One region of the Chitinimonas sp. BJYL2 genome, then DNA from elsewhere that is predicted to be linked to it. Evidence: predicted binding sites of a transcription regulator. Region 1 holds the regulator's gene; the other holds the start of a gene.

Region 1 (9,426 bases):
GCAAGGCCGGGAACGTGCGTCACATCCAGTTCACCCTGCGGGTGCCCGGCACCATGCCGGTCAGCACCAGCCATGATCACTGCGATGCGCTTGAAATGGCCATTGGCGAGGTGCTGTCAAAAGCCCGCGTCACCATTCATGTCGAGCCGCTGCCCTAGCCAAGGCCTTGCGGCATTAGGGCTCAGTGCTCGGACATCTCGTAGCTCATCTTGAGAATACCGACGAGCAGGGTCAGCAGTACCGATGCCACGGTCGCACCGCCCAGATAGGTCCAGTAGGGCAGCACTGGCGTTACCAGTCGGTCGGGCAGGATATCGACGTTGGCAAGCATGAAGATGATGAAGAAAGCGATATCGGCAAACACCAGCAGCAAGGTCAGCTGCAGCAGCCGTCCCGCCCAGCGGTCGGCTTTTTGCGAGGCGGTGATTTCCTGTTCGATCAGTCCTGCCAGCGGGTCGTGGGTTTTGGCCATGGTTATCCGGTCGGTTAAGTTGGCAGGACAGGTATAGACCAAGTCAGCGCAAGCCGACACAGCCATATCCCTCTGCGTGATGCCCTCAGGCCATCCGTACCTGATTGCGGCCAGCATGCTTGGCCGCGTAAAGCGCATGATCGGCTTTCCCGATCAAGGCATCGAGATCATCGCCATCCGACGGGGCGGTGGCAACACCGGCCGAAAAAGTCACCGAGAGCCGGCCCCACTCGGTCTCCATGACCGTGGCAGCCATGGCGGTGCGCAGTCTGTCTGCACGCTCGAATGCCGCCAGCTTGTCCACACCGGGCAAGAGCAGCAGCATTTCCTCGCCACCGAAGCGGAATGCCAGATCGGACTCCCTTACCCCAGCCCGCAGCTGGGCGGCAACCTCACGCAGCACCTGATCACCCGCCAGATGGCCATAGTCATCGTTGAGCCGCTTGAAGTGGTCCAGATCAATCATCACCACGGAGAGCGGATTGCCCTCGCGTTTTGCGCGCGCCTGTTCACGGGGAAACAGGGTTTCGAGGTAGCGGCGGTTGTAAAGGCCGGTCAACGGGTCGCGGATAGCCTGCTCGCGCAGCTCATCCTGTAGCCGGGCAGTGGTCTCCAGTTGGGCCTCCAGGGCGAGGAGGGCGGCAGACAGCTTGCGCTCGCTCATCACCCGCGCCGTCACATCGCGGAGCAGCAGCAGCCGCCCCAGGGTGTGACCATGCTGCTGCAAGTCCACCTGCTGGATCTCGTAGCACCCGGCCGGATCGGTAAATTCGATGATGTGCCCTGTGTCACCCGTCTTGCTCAGGGCCGCGAGTTCCGTACCCACCCGCGGCCAGGCAGACAGGGGTTCACCGATCAGGCCGTCCGCATCCCCTGCCAGCTGCCGCGCCGCCTGATTGATCTGGGTCACCCGGCCGGTCAGATCGGTCACCAGGACCGGGTCCGGCAGTTGCTCCAGCAAGACATGCTGGGCGATGGGGCTCAGATCAAAGAGCCGCCGGCGGCCGATCAGCCAGGTGAAACCCAGGGCGGTCAGCAAGAAGCAGAACGGCGTAGGATCGAACCCGAACAAGGTCCAGCCACCGACCACATAGGCCGAGTTGGCAATCCAAGGTAGCAGGGTGATCAACAGGAAACCCAGATAGTGCCGCCGATACAGGCCCGGCGATGCCCGCCAGGAGCGCCAGGCGGTGTAAACGCTGATGCTCATGAACACATACACATAGACCGCCACTGCATAGAACAGGGGGCCGTGGATGTAGCGCACCGGCGCGTGGGGGTCGGCACTGATCGGGGCCGTGCCAGCCCGATAGAGCCAGCCATGTTCATCATTGTGCAGCGCCAGCGCCCAGACCAGCACAGGTACAAGCGTCACCACGCAAATCTGCCAGCGCTGCAAGGCATATTGGCCGTGGTGGATGTAGGTCAGCAGGAAAATGGCCCACAAGGTGGGTGTGGCGACGATGCCGGGCCATGCCATGGCGGCCCAGAAAACCTTGCAGCCGGTACCGGCTACCATCAATTCCAGCGCTGCGGCGCTCGTCCACCAGAGTATGGCCACATGCAGACAGACAAACAGGCCCCGGCCACTCAGATCTCGGCGCGTACCCACCCAGAGTGCAACAAACAGGGATACCAACGAGCCGGCCAGCAGGGCCAGTACGGGAGGAGATGCTGACCAAGCGGAGGGGCTGCAAGCAAGCACGCGCGTCAGTATGAATCAGTGTGTGCGGTGATTTCAGTGTAGCCCGGTTTCGCCAAAACAGCCGGCCAAGCCATGGCACACCCACAGGTATTCCGGTCAGACCGGTATGCCACAGAGCAAGGCCAGCTGGCGCCAGACACCATGGCCCAGCGCAAAAACAGACGCCGCTGCGAGCCCGACACCCGCGAGCCGCACCGACCAGCGCATGCCGCGCTGCGGATCGCGTGCCTGCCCCAGCAGACGCAGCAGTAACAGCGGCCCCAGCCACAGCCCCAAGGCCGAAGTCGTTGCAAACGCCGCCATGATCAACGCCCCTTGTGCCGGGCCGGACGATACGGCTGCCAACACGAGGGCCGACTGCAGCAAGCCACAGGGCCAAGCGACCCAGGCCAGGCCGGCAAGGCCCGCCCTGCCGATCTGGCGACGAGCCATCGCCACGCCACTCGTCGCGAGCGCATCTGCCTGCAATACCTGCATGCGCATCGAGCCTTGGCCCACCGCTTCTAGCCAGCGTGGCTGCCGCCCCTGCCAGATCAGGTAGAAGCCCAGACCCAGTGCCGCCAGATGGATGAGTACCCAGAACGGCCGCAATAGCGCAAAGGACTCACCAAGCCGGGCCAGCGAACCGACACTGGCCGCCGCCAGCGCTCCGCCGGCGGCGTAACTGAGCAGGCGCCCCAGCTGCAAGGTGACCAGCGCCTTGTGGCGCACCGGCCCAGCGCTCAGTGCCGAGCAGCTCGCACCGCACATCGCCACGCAATGGGGCGAGCCGGCGATGCCCATGAGCAGGGCAGAAGTGATCAGTGCAAGGTCCATGCCGCCTATGCTAACGCAGCTGCTAGATCACCCGCGAGAAGCGCTCGCGATTGCGGTCTGCCTGCAGATAGCGGTCAAACACCATGGCAATACCCCGCACGAAGTACCAGCCTTGCGCCGTCACCTGGATCGCCCGCGGTTCAATATCGATCAACCCCATGTCTGCCATGGGCTTGAGTGTTTCCAGCTCGCTGGCAAAGTAACTGGGAATCTCGATCAGGTGTGCCAGTTCGATGGATTCGTACTCCACCCGGCCCTGACACATCAAGGCCATGATCATGGCGCGGCGGACCAGATCGTCCCGGTTCAGGGACAAACCACGTGCCACCGGCAACTGACCATGACGCAGGGCGTCGTAGTACTCGGGCAGAGTTTTGGCGTGCTGGACATAACTCGCGCCGACCCGGCCGATGGCCGATACGCCCAAACCGATCAAATCACAATCGGGCTGGGTGCTGTAACCCTGGAAGTTGCGGTGCAGACGGCCCTGACGCTTGGCAATCGCGAGCGGGTCATCGGGCAGGGCAAAGTGGTCCATGCCGATATAGCTGTAGCCATGACCCAGAAAGCCGCTCAGCGCACTGGCCAGCATGCCGAGCTTGTCGGCTCCTTGTGGCAGCAGGGCGGCATCGATCCGCCGCTGCGGTTTGAATCGCTGTGGCAGGTGCGCGTAGGCATACAGGGCAATGCGGTCCGGGCGCAACTGCGCCACGCGAGCCACCGTGCGGGCAAACGAGGCGCGCGTTTGCTGCGGCAGACCGTAAATCAGGTCGACATTGGTCGAGGCAAAGCCGAGTTCACGCGCTGCCACCATCAGCGCCTCCACCATTTCCTCACTCTGCACGCGATGCACCGCCTTCTGCACATCGGGATCGAAGTCCTGCACCCCGAAGCTCAGACGGTTGAAACCCAGATCGCGCAGATGGCGAAGTCGCCCCGCATCCACCGTGCGCGGGTCGACTTCGATGGAGACCTCGGCACTGGGCAGCAGGCGGAAATGCGCCCGCAGATCGGCCATCAGGCTCGTCAGTTCCTCGTCGCTGAGGAACGTGGGGGAGCCGCCCCCCAGATGCAGTTGGGAAACCGGCTCATTGCCGCCCAGGTGCGCGCTGGTAAGGTCCATCTCGTGACGCAGCGCCTGCAAGTATTCGGCGGCCCGCTCGTGGTGCTTGGTGATCACCTTGTTGCACGCGCAGTAGTAGCAGACCGATTCGCAGAACGGGATGTGTACATACACCGACAAGGGTGCCGCGCCCCCCACCAGACCACTCTGGCGGCGCTGGGCCAGCGCCTGCTTGTAATGGTCGGCGGTATAGGCTTCGACAAAGCGGTCGGCCGTAGGGTACGAGGTGTAGCGAGGGCCGCTGACGTCGAAGCGACGCAGGATGTCTTCGCTGATGCCGTCAATGGTGGGGGTGTGAGTAGCGTGCATGGCGCTCACTTTGCCATGGACGACGATTGTCCCCATTGACATGGGTCAAGCCGCCAGCTTAGTTTGGGAGCGACAATTGGCGCAGTCACGAGGGCCCACCATGTTCCAAGCTCCCACCGCCGAAACCGACTGCGTCACGCCGACCCGCATCCACCCTGTACAGGCCATGACCGCAGCCAATCCGATTCCTTCCGCCACGTTCAAAGTTGCCTGTTCTAACTGCAATCTGCGCGAGCTCTGCTTGCCCGTCGGTTTGTCGGGCGACAGCCTCGACAAGCTCGATTCCCTGGTCGCCAAGCGCCGCTCGGTGGCCCGCGGCGAAGCCCTGTTCCGTGCCGACGATCCCTTCCAGGCGCTCTACGCCGTGCGTACCGGTTTCTTCAAGACCTGCGTCTCCGCTGAAGACGGCCGCGATCAGGTTACCGGTTTCCAGATGGCAGGCGAGCTGCTGGGCCTCGATGGCATCAGCACCGACCGCCATAGCTGCGATGCCGTGGCGCTCGAAGACTCGCAGGTTTGCGTGATTCCCTACAGCCAGTTCGAGGAACTCTCGCGCGTGTTCACCGAGCTGCAGCACCATTTCCACAAGATCATGAGCCGCGAGATCGTCCGCGATCATGGCGTGATGCTGTTGCTGGGTTCGATGCGTGCGGAAGAGCGCCTGGCGGCCTTCTTGCTGAACCTGACCCAGCGTTTGCAGGCACGCGGCTTCTCGTCGGTGGAAGTCGTGCTGCGGATGACCCGCGAAGAAATCGGCAGCTATCTGGGTCTCAAGCTCGAAACCGTGAGCCGCACCTTCTCCAAGTTCCAGGACGACGGCCTGCTGGAAGTGAAGCAACGGCAGATCCGCATCCTCAATCCGGCCGGTCTCAAGCAGCTCGTCAATCATTCGAGCTGCTGATACGCCCAAGCTCGGGCAACTTCCACGGAAGTTTCCGTAGGGTGCAATGCGCTGCGCTTATTGCCCCCTACTTGCCCAGACTGGGCCGGATGCCTGTCTGGCTTTGCGCGAACCACAAGGTCAGCGCCGACGACGCCGCGATGACCGCCCACATGACAAAAAAGCTCATCGTGTAGATGGCTTGCCGTGGCAGATCCATCGGCTGCATGCCGAACCAGGTCAGGTCACTCGGGTCCACCACCGCGAAGACCAGCGCGTCCATTACCCCCGCCATCACGAACGATGGCCACAACACATACATCAGCCACACCGTGCGCGGCTTGGGTTCGTGTGCGTCGATCACGTCGTCGATGTCATAGGGGCGGTCGCTCATTACTTCTCCTCGCCCTCGCGGGCGGTCGCAGCATGGTTGCGGGCTCTTACGGCGGGCGTCCATTGATCAGGCTGCACATCGCCGTCGGCGCTTTGGGCGCGCGAGGTATCAAGCACCGGGTCGGGATGACGGATCGCCAGCGACAGGGTGATGAAACTAGCCACCACCACCAGTGCTGGTCCGCCGACCACCAGCCACATCATCGATTCTCGCCACCAGGGTCTGGCCGTTTGCTGTACCGGGGTTTGCATGAGACTTCTGCTTTCTGCCGCACTCAGCGCGGCACAATAAACGTAGATTTCTCGACCAGACGACGAGCCGCTTCCTGCTGATCGGGCAATCGTTCAATCACGAACCGTATTGGCTTGGCTCCCGCACCCATTGCCTGCGCAGCGTCGGGCGACAACTTGGCCGCCAGCGAAATCCAGCGCGCTTCGGCGGGACCTAGCGTGAGCACCGGCGGCGTTTCGCTCAGAGCAAGACCATCGAGCCCCTCGACCTGCACGGTATAACGTTGCGGCGTTTCGGTCGCATTCATGATCTGCAGGCGGTAGACGTTTTCAATGTAGCCATCGTCCACCAGTCGAGCCAGCGAGGCCCGATCGCGCACCACATCCACCTTGAACGGCGTGCGCAGCGCAATCGACAACACCAGGGCCGCACTTACCACGATCAGAATGGCGGTGTACACCATCACACGTGGCCGCAGCATGCGCATGAACATCTGCTTGCGCGTGAGCTTTTGCGCCATGGCGTGCTGTGTGTCGTAACGGATAAGGCCACGTTCGTAGCCCATCTTGTCCATCACGCCATCGCATACATCGATACACGCGGCACAGCCGATACACTCGTACTGCAAGCCGTTACGGATATCGATGCCGGTCGGGCAGACCTGCACACACAAGGTGCAATCGATACATGACCCCAGGCCCGCCACCTTGGGGTCCGCCTTGCGCGAACGGCTGCCACGCGGCTCGCCGCGCTCGGTGTCGTAGGTGATGATCAGCGTGTCCTTGTCGAACATTGCGCTCTGGAAGCGCGCGTAAGGACACATGTACTTGCACACCTGCTCGCGCATATAGCCGGCGTTGCCATAGGTGGCAAAGCCGTAGAACAGCACCCAGAACCATTCCCAGGGGCCGAACGACAAGGTCATGGCCTCGGCCAGCAGGGTTTTGATCGGGGTGAAGTAGCCCACAAAGGTCAGGCCGGTCCACAGACCGATGGCAATCCAGACGAATTGCTTGCCACCCTTGCGCCAGAGCTTCTCGAACGACCAGGGTGCAGCATCGAGCTTCATGCGCGCGGCGCGGTCGCCCTCGAACTTCTGTTCCACCCACATGTAGATTTCGGTGTAGACGGTTTGCGGGCAGGCATAGCCGCACCACAGACGCCCGGCCACCGCAGTGAACAGGAACAGGGCATAGGCCGAGATCAGTAACAGGGCCGTGAGGTAGATGAAATCCTGTGGGTACAGCACCAGCTCGAAGATATAAAACCGGCGCGAACCCAGATCAAACAATACCGACTGACGCCCGTTCCAGCTGAGCCAGGGCATGCCGTAGAACACCAGCTGCGTGAGCCAGATCAGCGCCCAGCGCCAGTTGCGGAACCAGCCCGATACCGCGCGCGGGTAGATTTTCTTCTCGGCCTTGTAGAGCGAGATGACTTCTACCTTGGCGTCATCCACCGCCATGGTGCTGGCAGCGGGTTTATCGGTAGCGGACGGGTTCACGCGATATCACTTTCCAGAGCAGGCTTAATTGGTGGCAGCAGCGCCGCGTGGCGACAGGTTCCACACATAGGCGGCGAGCACATGGATCTGCTCGGCGCTCAGGCGGCTGGCATGGGCTGGCATCACGTTGTTCTTGCCCTTGGTGATCATCGCCACGATCGCCTGCTCGCCCGCGCCATGCAGCCAGACCTTGTCGGTCAGGTTCGGGGCACCCAGTGCCTGCATGCCCTTACCATCGGCACCATGGCAAGCTGCGCAGACCGCAAACTTGGGCTGACCTTCGGCCGCCGCCTTGGGGTCATGGACGGCACCCGACAGGCTCAACACATAGTTGGCCAGATTGCGCACATCGTCCGCCGAACCCACCGCGGCTGCGAGCGCGGGCATGGCCCCCTGCCGCCCCTCAACAATCGTCTTCACGATGGTGGGGTGATCACCGCCATACAGCCAGTCGGTGTCGGTCAGATTGGGGAAGCCCTTGGAGCCTTTGGCATCCGAGCCGTGGCAGCCCGCGCAGTTGTTGGCAAACAGGCGCTCACCTATGCCCATGGCTTTGGCATCTTTGGCCAGCACTTCGACCGGCTGCTTGGCAAAGTCGGCATACACCGTATCAAGTGCCTGCTTGGCCTTGGCCTGTTCGGCCTCGTACTGACCCTGGCTACTCCACTTGAGCGAACCGGCATGCGTACCCAAGCCCGGATACAGGAACAGGTACAGCGCGGCGAACACGATGGTGAGTACAAACAGGCCCATCCACCAGCGCGGCAGCGGGTTGTTCAGTTCCTTCAGGTCTTCGTCCCAGACGTGGCCGGTGGTGTTGTCATTGGCCATGACCTTGCGACGGCTGGCGATCAGCAGGATCACCACGCAGAACACCAGCCCGAGTATGGTGGCGGCGGCAACAAACAAGGCCCAGCCGCTGGAGATAAAGTCGCTCATAGCGAGCCCCCGGATTGCGGATTATTCGGTGGCGGTGCGTCGTCATCGAGTACGGCACGGCCGATTTCTTCGAGCTTGTCGCGGTTCCGGCGCGAATAGACGCGGAACACGATGGCCATGAAGGCCACGAACGACAGCACGGTCACGATGGAGCGCAAGATATTGATGTCCATGGTGGCTCCTTACTTGATCGAGGTGCCCAGCACCTGCAGGTAGGCAATCACCGCGTCCATCTCGGTCTTGCCTGCCAGCTCGGCCGGCGCCTTGGCGATTTCCTCATCGCTGTAGGGCGCACCCAGCGTGCGCAGTGCCTGCATCTTGGGAATGATCTCGTCGGTGGCAACCCACTGCTTTTCCAGCCAGGGGTAAGCCGGCATGTTCGACTCGGGCACCAGATCACGCGGGTTGATCAGGTGGATGCGATGCCACTCGTCGCTGTACTTGCCGCCCACGCGATGCAGATCGGGGCCGGTACGCTTGGAACCCCACTGGAACGGACGGTCGTAAACGAACTCGCCCGCCACCGAGTAGTGGCCATAGCGCAATGTTTCGGCACGGAACGGACGGATCATCTGCGAGTGGCAGTTGTAGCAGCCTTCACGTACGTACACATCACGGCCAGCTACTTGCAGGGCCGTATAGGGTTTGAGCCCGGCAACCGGCTGGGTGGTCGAGCGCTGGAAGAACAGCGGCACGATTTCCACAGCGCCGCCAACCACAATGGTCAGCAGCACCAGCACGATCATCAGGAAATTACTGGTCTCGATCTTCTCGTGACCTTTGGGGTGATGGTTGTCAGCCATGTCTATTCTCCGTCGGGTCTATCAAGCGTGGGCCGGTGCGGCGGCAGGAATGGCGTCGTCCACGGCACGGCCTGCGCGCACGGTCATCACCACGTTCCAGGCCATGATCAGCATGCCGCCGAGATACAGCAGGCCGCCGAGCAGACGGATCACATAGAAGGGGAAGGTTGCCTTCACGCTTTCGACGAAGGTGTAGACCAAGGTGCCGTCCGGGTTCACCGCGCGCCACATCAGGCCCTGCATCACACCG
Region 2 (9,426 bases), on a different contig from region 1:
TCCGCATTCCTGAACAATCCGCCAGAAATCCACGTAAAGGACACACACCATGATCATCGTCATGTCCCCGCAAGCCAGTAACGACGACCTCCAGCGCGTGGTCGACCGTATCCGCGCTGCCGGCCTCAATGAACACATCTCGCGCGGCACCGAGCGTACCGTCGTGGGTGCCATCGGCGACGAGCGCTCGCTGTCCGAGCAGACCTTCGAGCAGTTGCCCGGTGTGGAGCGTGCGCTGCACATCGTCAAACCGTACAAGCTGGTCGCCCGCGAAGGCCACCCGGCTGGCACGGTTGTGGATATCCGCGGCATCAAGCTCGGCGGCAAGCAGATCCAGGTGATTGCCGGCCCGTGCTCAGTGGAAACCCAGCCACAGATGGATGCTTCGGCCGCTGCCGTGGCCGCTGCCGGTTGCCGCCTGATGCGTGGCGGCGCGTTCAAGCCGCGTACCAGTCCGTACAGTTTCCAGGGCCTGGGTGTGCAGGGGCTGGAAATGTTCCAGCAGGCCGCACGCGAGTACAAACTGCCCATCGTGACCGAGCTGATGGATGTGCGCATGCTCGATACTTTCCTCGAGCACGATGTCGATGTGATCCAGATCGGCGCGCGCAATATGCAGAACTTCGACCTGCTCAAGGAAGTGGGCCGGGTCAACAAGCCCGTCATCCTCAAACGCGGCCTCTCGGCCACGATCAGCGAGCTGTTGATGGCCGCCGAGTACATTGCGGCGGGCGGCAACCACAACATCATTCTGTGCGAGCGCGGCATCCGTACTTTTGAAACCGCCTACCGTAATGTGCTGGATGTGACGGCGATCCCGGTCTTGCAGCGTGAAACCCACTTGCCGGTGGTGGTCGATCCCAGCCATGCTGGCGGCAAGGCCTGGATGGTGCCAGCGCTGGCACGTGCCGCGATTGCTGCCGGTGCCGATGGCTTGCTGATAGAAGCCCACCCCAACCCGTGCGAAGCCTGGTGCGATGCCGACCAGGCACTCACACCGGCTGAATTGACCGAACTGATGGCCTCCTTGCGGCTGATTGCGCAAGCCGTTGGCCGGGAGCTGTGACATGAAATTGCTGCTGGCCTTGGCCTGCACCACCTGCCTGATGGACAATGCCGCCGCAGCCGACACCCACACGGTGACGCTGGCTGCGGGCAAGGGGCATGAAGCCTGCATGGACCTCAAATCGGGTGATCGGCTCGAATACGGTTTCAGCGCCAGCAACAAGCTGGCTTTCAACCTGCATTTCCACGACGGCGATCGCGTCGAGATGCCGGTGCCCGAATCGTTGCAGGACAAGGTGCCGGCTGGCAGCCACGTTGCCGCCATCACCCAGCATTACTGCCTGATGTGGACTAACCCGCATCAGTCGGCCAGTCAGCTGGCTTACCGCTACCAGGTCGTACCGGCAGCACAACCCTGATCCGATCGCTCCATGACTAACACGCCACGCATCCACAAACTCGTCATCATCGGTGTCGGCCTGATCGGCGGCTCGTTCGCGCTCGATCTGAAGCGGGCAGGGCGGGTGGATCACGTCGTCGGTGTGGGCCGATCCTTGGGCAACCTGGAGCGCGCTCTGCAACTGGGGGTGGTGGATAGCATCAGCCAGGACGCCGCGAACGCTGTGGCCGACGCTGATCTGGTACTGATCGCGACACCGGTCGGCCAGATGGCTGGCGTACTCAGCGCGATTGCACCGCATCTGCCTGCCAGCGCCATCGTGACCGATGCCGGCAGCACCAAGCGCGATGTCGCGGCGCTGTTCCGTACGTATCTGCCAGAGAGCCTGGGCCGTTGCGTGCCCGCGCATCCCATTGCCGGCTCGGATTTATCGGGCGCTGCGGCGGCACGTTATGGTTTGTATGAAGGCCGCAAGGTCGTGATCTGCCCGCTACCCGAAACCGCACCCGCTAAAACCGCCACCGTGGAAAGCCTGTGGCAGCAGTGTGGTGCGCACACGCTGCAGCTGGCGACGCAAGAGCACGATGCCGTGTTCGCCGCCGTGAGCCATCTGCCGCACTTGCTGGCCTTTGCCTATATGAACAGCGTGCTGGATCGACCGGATGCGGCAACCTGTCTGGCGCTCGCGGCCACCGGATTCCGTGACTTCACCCGCATTGCCGGTAGCCACCCCGAAATGTGGCGCGATATTGCACTGGCGAATCGCGATGGCTTGCTGGCTGATCTGCAAGCTTTCCGCACGGAGCTCAATGCCCTGATCAGCCAATTGCAAGACGCCGACAGCGCAGCACTGGGCGAGCGCTTTGCCCGCGCCAGTGCGGCCCGTGCCGCTTGGGGTAAGCCACGTGGCTAAGCTGGTCTAGCCGTAATGCAGCGCCTGCGCCTTGCCGCGGAACACCCAGTAGGCGAACGCGGTGTAGCCGATGATGCAGGGCAAGACCACGCAGGCGCCCACAAAAATCACCATCAACGATTCTGGCGCGGCGGCGGCTTGCCAGGCCGTGGTGCGTTCGGGCACCACATAGGGAAACAGGCTGTAGGCCAGGCCGTGGAAGGCGAGGGTGAAGATGCCGACTGTTGCAGCAAACGGTACCCAGTGCCAGCCCTTGGCCGGGAAGCGCCTCAGCAACAGCACGATCACGCCAAACAACGCCGCGCTCATCAGCGGAATCGGGGCCAGCAGCAGGATATTGGGGAAGCTGAACCACTTGGCGGCGATGCGTTCGCTGACCAAGGGCGTGGCGAGCGAAATGGCCAGCACGCCCAGCGCCGTCAGCGCGACCGCCCCTTGTGCCCAGCGCCGCGCACGTTGCTGTAATTCGCCTTCGGTCTTGATCAGCAGCCAGCCGGCGCCGAGTAGCGCGTAGCCTGCGGTCAGCCCCAGTGCGGTGGCGGCGGCGAACACGTAATCAAGCGGGACGCTGCCGAATCCGGTCACAAAACGCCCCAGCATCCAGCCCTGGCTCAGGGCGGCAATCAGCGAGCCGGCGTAAAACGTGCGGTCCCACCAAGGCTTGAACTGCGCCCGTGCCTTGACGCGGAAATCGAAGGCTACGCCGCGCAGTATCAAGCCGATCAGCATCAACGCCACCGGCAGGTACAGCGCACCCAGTATCACGCCATGCGCCACCGGAAATGCCACCAGCAGCAGGCCCACGCCCAGTACCAGCCAGGTTTCGTTGGCATCCCAGAACGGGCCGATGGCCGCAATCATGGTATCGCGCTCGGCCTCGCTGCCGGCCCGACGCAGCAGGATGCCCACGCCGAGGTCGTAACCATCGAGTACCACATAAGCCAGCATCGCCAGCGCCATCAGGAACAGGAAGACCAGCGGCAGCCAGCCAGCCGGTGTGCTCAGATCGGGAATGACCGGGTTCATCATGCGCTCCTCGGGATCAGGGCGGGTTCGGTGGTGTCGGGCTCGCCAATGCCGGCTTCGCCTGCATACGCCGCCTTGCGGGCCAGGAAAAACACCACCGAGATATACGCCGCCATCAGCACGGCGTAGAGGATGAGATACAGCGAGAGCGTCAGCGCAATATGCGCCGGGGCCACGCTGGAGGCCGCATCGGCAGCGGTGAGGATGCCGTGGACCAGCCAAGGCTGGCGGCCGATTTCGGTGGTGTACCAACCGGCCAGCACGCCAACCCAGCCGGCAAAGGTCATCGCCACCAAACCACGCAGATGCCAGACCGGCAATCGGCCGCGATGCCACAGCAGCCAGCAACCCAGCCAGCTCGCCGCCAGCATCAACAGGCCCACGCCCACCATGGCGCGAAACGCGAAGAACACGGGGGCGACGGGCGGATGCTTGTCACCAAAGGCCTTGATGCCCTTGAGTTCGCCGTTGATATCGTGCGTCAGGTAAAACGAGGCGAGCTTGGGGATGGCGATCTCATAGTGATTACGCTGCTGCTTGGCATCGGGCAGGCCGAACAGCACGGCCGGCGCGCCTTGCTGGGTTTCCCAGATGCCTTCCATCGCCGCGATCTTGGCCGGCTGGTGTTCCAGCGTGTTGAGACCATGCAGGTCGCCAGCGAGGATCTGCAGCGGAATCAGGATGGCTGCCACGATCACGCCGGTTTTCAGGCCGGTCTGCGCGGCTTGCGAGCCATCGCCACGCAGCCCGCGGTAGGCCGAGATGCCGGCAATCAGGAAGGCCCCCGTCAGCCCCGAGGCCAACAGCATATGCACGACGCGATACGGCATGGACGGGTTGAAGACAATCGCGAACCAGTCCACCGCATGCACCACGCCATCGCGTATTTCATGGCCGGCCGGCGTGTGCATCCACGAGTTCAGCACCAATATCCAGAATGCCGACAGCGACGTGCCCACGGCCACCAGCAGTGTCGCCAGCAAATGCACGCGCTCGCCGACGCGCTGCGCGCCAAACAGCATGATGCCGAGGAAGGTCGCCTCCATGAAGAATGCCGTCAGCACCTCATAGGCCAGCAGCGGCCCGGCCACATTGCCGACTTTTTCCATGAAGCCCGGCCAGTTGGTGCCGAACTGGAAACTCATGGTGATGCCGCTGACCACGCCCAGCGCAAAGGTCACCGCAAAAATCTTCACCCAGAACTGATACAGCTCGCGCCAGTGCGGCGCGCCGGTAGCGCGTTCGCGCAGCTTGAAGAACACCAGGAACCAGCACAGCGCAATGCTGATGGTGGGGAACAGGATGTGGAAGCTGATATTGGCGGCAAACTGGATGCGCGCCAGCAGGAAACCATCGAGCTCGTTCATGTTTGCGGCCCTCCGTGCGGGTTGCCGGCTTCGCCCTCAGGCCCGGTTTCTTCCTCGCGGCCGCCGAACAGCGTGCCCATGCGGTCCTTCATGGCCAGCAGCTTCTGCACCGTGGCGCCCAGCTTCATCAGCCTTTGCAGGTTCTCGACTTCGAGCTTTTGCAGATCATCAAACCAGTCCGAACACAGCGAGATCAGCTCGTACATTTCGCGCATGCGGCCCTGTGCATGCTCTTCGTGCGGGTTGGCCGGGGTTTCCAGCAGCGCCTCGCGCAGCATGGTCAGCGTGGGTTCGACTTCGCGCTTGCGGCGCTCTTCGGCCAGCGTGCGGAAAATGCGCCACACATCCTCGGGCGCCGAAAAATACTCGCGCCGGTCGCCGGGTTGGTGCGATAGCCGCACCAGCCGCCAGCTCTCCAGCTCCTTGAGACCGATGCTGACATTCGAGCGCGAGAACCCGAGCGCCTGGGCGATTTCATCGGCATTGATCGGCCTGGGCGAGGCATACAGAAGGGCATAAATCTGCCCCACTGTCCGGTTGATGCCCCAGCGGCTGCCCATCTCGCCGAAGTGGAGCACAAAGCGTTGTACCAGCGGAGTCAGATCCATATCAAGCTCGCTAAAGTTTTTGAATTTTCACTAATTTGTGAAAATTCTGCACGAAGACTTGATCAAGATCAAATAGTGATGCGTTGTGCAGGATCAGCGGGCGCAATGCATGGCGCACCTGATGCTGCTGCAAGCCATTGATTTTATTTTGATTTAAGGATTACAGGGCTTGGCCTATCCGGATCAGATTGCCATCCGGATCAATCACCGCAAACTCGCGCATGCGCCAAGGCTTGGTTTCCAGTGTGTCCATGCGCGGAATCCCCCAACGTGGCAGCGCCGCCTGCGCAAAGGCTTGATACACCGGTTCCACATCGAGCACGCGGATGTAACAGCCGGCCCAGGAGTCCTCGGGCCTGAGGTCCGGGTGCGCAAAGAAGTGCAGCTCCACCGGCCCGCGCGTGAGGATGGCGTAGCTATCGCCTTCGCCCATGATCTCGCCGTCAAACCCCAGCCTGGCATAGAAATCCAGCGTGGCCGGCAGCGAACGGCTCGGCAGGATGGGGATGGACATGTCTTGTGTCTGCATGGCGGGCTTCCTCGGTAATCGGGATGTTGGGCGCAGGACTAGGCTTTGGGTCGGGGACGTTTGCGCGCAGTGTGCATGCTGCGCTCGCTGAGTGCACCCGATGCGGCACCGGCCAGCAGGCGGCGGAAAGTAGGACACTCCAGATGACTGGGTGCCGGACATTCTGCCGCGTGCTGCAGGCCATCGCGCATGGCGCTGAGCTTGAGGATCATCGCATCCAGCTCTCGGGCTTTGGCGGCCAGCAACTGCCGGTCGATTTGCGGCTGGCCATCGGCGCCGAACATCTGGGCAATTTCGTCCAGCGTAAAGCCGGCCACGCGTCCGAGCGCAATCAAGGCCAGGCGCTCCAGCACGCTGGCGTCGAACACGCGCCGCAGGCCTTGCCGCCCGTTCGAGCGTATCAGCCCCTTCTCCTCATAGTAACGCAGGGCCGAGGCCGGCATGCCCGAGCGTTTGGCGACTTCGGCAATATCCACCACGGCACCCCTTGACCTCAAGTTGACTTGAATTAGTACTGTGCAGTCTCTGCCACTTCAAGGCAAGTAAAAGGAGGCTGTCATGCATGACTTGATTCGCATCGTGATGATCGGTGCCGGTGCGACGCTGTTGATCGATATCTGGGCCATTGCCCGCCAGCGTTGGCTAGGCGTGCCGCCACCCAATTACGGGCTGGTCGGGCGCTGGCTGGCGCATATGCCCAAGGGCCGTTTCCGCCATGAAGCCATCGCCAAGGCGGCACCAGTGGCGGGCGAAAAGTACCTCGGTTGGCTGGCTCACTACCTGATCGGTATGGCGTTTGCCGCCATCGTGCCGCTGCTATGGGGCAGGGCGTGGCTCGATACCCCGACGCTGTTCCCGGCGCTGCTGGTGGGTGTGGCCACGGTGGCTGCGCCGTTCCTGCTCATGCAGCCGGGCATGGGCGCCGGCATTGCTGCCCGCCGCACGTCCAAACCTGCCGCCGCGCGCTGGCAGAGCCTGATCACCCACACCGTGTTCGGCGCCGGCCTCTATGCCGTGGCGTCGCTGATCCAGCTAGTACCAGCGCAATGATTGTCGTTACCAACCCCTTACCCAACCGGAGCATCCTCATGCGTATTCCTGCCCGTTTTGCCCCCATCCTTTTCAGCGCCCTGCTGTCGGCGATCATGGTGGCCATCATGGTCGCGTTCGTGCTGATCAGCACGCAGGGCTTTCAGCCTGATTTTCTGACACGCTGGGCCAAGAGCTGCATCACGACCTGGCCGGTTGCCTTTGCCGCCGTAACCCTGATTGCACCTTGGGTACGCGGCGTAGTGGCGAGGTTGACGGCTTGATGGCTGCGCCGGCCTGCTTGCATTGGGCGGATGTCAGCACGCGGCCCTTGGCCACAACTCGCCTTCGGGACAAGCCGGTGTGATGCCCGTCCAGCGCTGGAACGATCGGCGGAAATTGCGGGCATCGTGAAACCCGAAGTGCTCGGCCAGTTGCTCATGGCTATAGCCCCGGTAGTGCATGAGCCATACCGATACATGGGTGCGCACCTGGTCCAGCAAGGCCCGGAAATGGGTGCCATGCCGTGCGAGCTGGCGTTTGAGGGTGGCTGGGCTGGTGTGGAAGGCCAAGGCAAGCTGATCGAGCGTGGGGCTGAGCCGGATATGCGCCAGCTCGGCCGCTCTGGCATTGCCGCGTGGCTAGGGTGCGGCCAGCCAGGCGGAACAGATCGACGCGGTGGATGCACCCGATTCGCTCAAGAAAACCGTCGCCAACTGGGGCTTGGCCCTGCGCGAAAGCCGCCACGGGCGCGAGCATGCGCATCGTTACTTGCAGCAGGTGAACGATCTGTTGGGGTGGCATCACTGATCGCGCACCTTGCGCACAAGTCAGCAAGTGATCAAGACTGCGTCCTGACTCAGGAGACCACCATGCCGGATGCCAAGCCCATCATGCTGTACGCCGCCATCCTGGCGGTCGTGTTTGTCGCGCTGACCCTGCGCACCATCGTCCTGCGCACCCGCGTGCGCGTAGCGCTGGGCGACGGTGGCGATGCCCGTTTGCAACGTGCCATCCGTGCACACGCCAACTTTGTGGAATACACCCCGTTTGCGCTCCTGCTGCTGGTGCTGCTGACTTGGGGCGGCGCGGATAGCCGGCTATTACATACCCTAGGCACCATGCTGATCGCGGGCCGCATCATTCACGCCGTGGGCATCAGCCAGGTCAAGGAACCCTTGCCGCTTAGGCAAGTGGGGATGGTGTTGACGTTGAGTGTGTTGCTGGTTTCGGCGGGGGTGTTGATGTATCTGGTATGGGTTAAAGGGTAGCGAGATGCTGTGGAGTGCTCTGCATGAATCAAGACCTAGCCTCTCGATCCCTTCCTGTGTAGTTGTCATTGGTATGAGGTTCGGTATAGCCTGAGCAACCCGTATCCACCTGCAGCTGTGCTTTACTAATGAGGGCACAGATTAATAAACACGGAGAGCGCATGGGCTCAGCAATGTTTGATTCGAGTACATATGGCATTGGTGAATTGATTACACAGAGAAAACTTTTCTCTGTGCCAATACATCAACGCAACTATTCTTGGGCTGTTGAGCAGGTCGAACAGCTACTGGATGACATTGAGGCTGCGTTTGCCAATAAATCCAATGACTACTTCATAGGTCTCGTCGTTCTACGCGGGCCCCAAGGTGGGGTATGGGAGGTCCTAGATGGCCAGCAGCGCCTGACTACAGTAACGATGATTTATTCGGCAATTCGATTTTGGCTGAAGGAGCGCGGGTTTGATGGTGATGCTACTCAGATAGAAACGGAATACCTTGGGGTAAGACAGTTGGGGGGGGATTTTTCCACACGTATACATTTGAACTCTATTAATCATGAGATTTTTGAGAAACATATAATCGCAATTTGTCCTACAGCGGATTTAATAAGAGAGCGAGATAAATTGGGAAGGAAGACGTCAAACTTTCTTCTGCTTGATGCGGCTATTAATTGCAGGCAATGGGTTGATAAATTCTCCAGTAATGTGGCAAATACGCGGGAGGGAAGCGCGGAGGCCTTGTTTGGTCTTTCTCGATTCCTTGAAACGAGTGTTAAGGTTGTTAGCGTCGATGTGGCTACTGACGCGGATGCATATATCTTGTTTGAATCTCTAAATAACAGGGGTGCTGATTTATCAGCACTAGATTTGGTAAAAAATTACATTTTTAGCATAGCGGTTCCTAAGGATCATCCATACCTTGAAGCCCTATGGGGTAGGCTTACCAAGCTGATTGAGGATACCGATGCAGACGACTTTTTGAAGTTTTTTTGGACTGCGCGATTCGGCATTGTTCAGAAAAGCGACCTTTTCCGACGCATTCGACAGTCTTTCCAGGGGCAGCAAGCAGCAAATGCTTTGCTGGAAGAGCTGTTAGATGCAGCACGATTCGCAGCTGCGTTGGATGATCCCAAGCATGAGGTCTGGCTTGGCGTTGCTCCTCAAGTATTGGAATCCGTTGCTGCAATTAAAACAATCGGAAGCAAACAGGCGCGCCCACTCCTATATAGCGTGTTCAAAAAACTTTCAGAAGGTTCGCGGCCGGAGTTTCTTGCTGACC

The links. Region 1 encodes FNR, which switches genes on or off when oxygen is low (the NO sensors DNR and NnrR bind a similar motif). Its sites were predicted from a motif close to TTGATNNNNATCAA; they were not measured.
Region 2: O9X62_RS08385 (GbsR/MarR family transcriptional regulator) is a predicted target of FNR. The motif match lies at 5,378-5,391, and genes of this name have one in related genera.

What each region holds. Positions count from the first base shown of each region.
Region 1 covers NZ_JANZKW010000003.1:285,099-294,524, reverse strand. The annotation lists gene O9X62_RS11250 (cation diffusion facilitator family transporter) at 1-158, shown strand, start outside; gene O9X62_RS11245 (hypothetical protein) at 182-472, opposite strand; gene O9X62_RS11240 (diguanylate cyclase) at 558-2,177, opposite strand; gene O9X62_RS11235 (sulfite exporter TauE/SafE family protein) at 2,274-2,993, opposite strand; gene hemN (oxygen-independent coproporphyrinogen III oxidase) at 3,016-4,425, opposite strand; gene fnr (fumarate/nitrate reduction transcriptional regulator Fnr) at 4,592-5,326, shown strand; gene O9X62_RS11220 (hypothetical protein) at 5,394-5,699, opposite strand; gene O9X62_RS11215 (hypothetical protein) at 5,699-5,950, opposite strand; gene ccoG (cytochrome c oxidase accessory protein CcoG) at 5,974-7,434, opposite strand; gene ccoP (cytochrome-c oxidase, cbb3-type subunit III) at 7,459-8,373, opposite strand; gene O9X62_RS11200 (CcoQ/FixQ family Cbb3-type cytochrome c oxidase assembly chaperone) at 8,370-8,546, opposite strand; gene ccoO (cytochrome-c oxidase, cbb3-type subunit II) at 8,556-9,176, opposite strand; gene ccoN (cytochrome-c oxidase, cbb3-type subunit I) at 9,198-9,426, opposite strand, start outside.
Region 2 covers NZ_JANZKW010000002.1:605,114-614,539, reverse strand. The annotation lists gene aroF (3-deoxy-7-phosphoheptulonate synthase) at 50-1,066, shown strand; gene O9X62_RS08405 (hypothetical protein) at 1,068-1,424, shown strand; gene O9X62_RS08400 (prephenate dehydrogenase/arogenate dehydrogenase family protein) at 1,437-2,318, shown strand; gene O9X62_RS08395 (cytochrome d ubiquinol oxidase subunit II) at 2,325-3,347, opposite strand; gene O9X62_RS08390 (cytochrome ubiquinol oxidase subunit I) at 3,344-4,711, opposite strand; gene O9X62_RS08385 (GbsR/MarR family transcriptional regulator) at 4,708-5,319, opposite strand; gene O9X62_RS08380 (VOC family protein) at 5,480-5,848, opposite strand; gene O9X62_RS08375 (helix-turn-helix domain-containing protein) at 5,887-6,324, opposite strand; gene O9X62_RS08370 (DUF2938 domain-containing protein) at 6,407-6,898, shown strand; gene O9X62_RS08365 (DUF2798 domain-containing protein) at 6,937-7,161, shown strand; gene O9X62_RS08360 (helix-turn-helix domain-containing protein) at 7,195-7,449, opposite strand; gene O9X62_RS08355 (hypothetical protein) at 7,556-7,687, shown strand; gene O9X62_RS08350 (MAPEG family protein) at 7,750-8,148, shown strand; gene O9X62_RS08345 (DUF262 domain-containing protein) at 8,310-9,426, shown strand, end outside.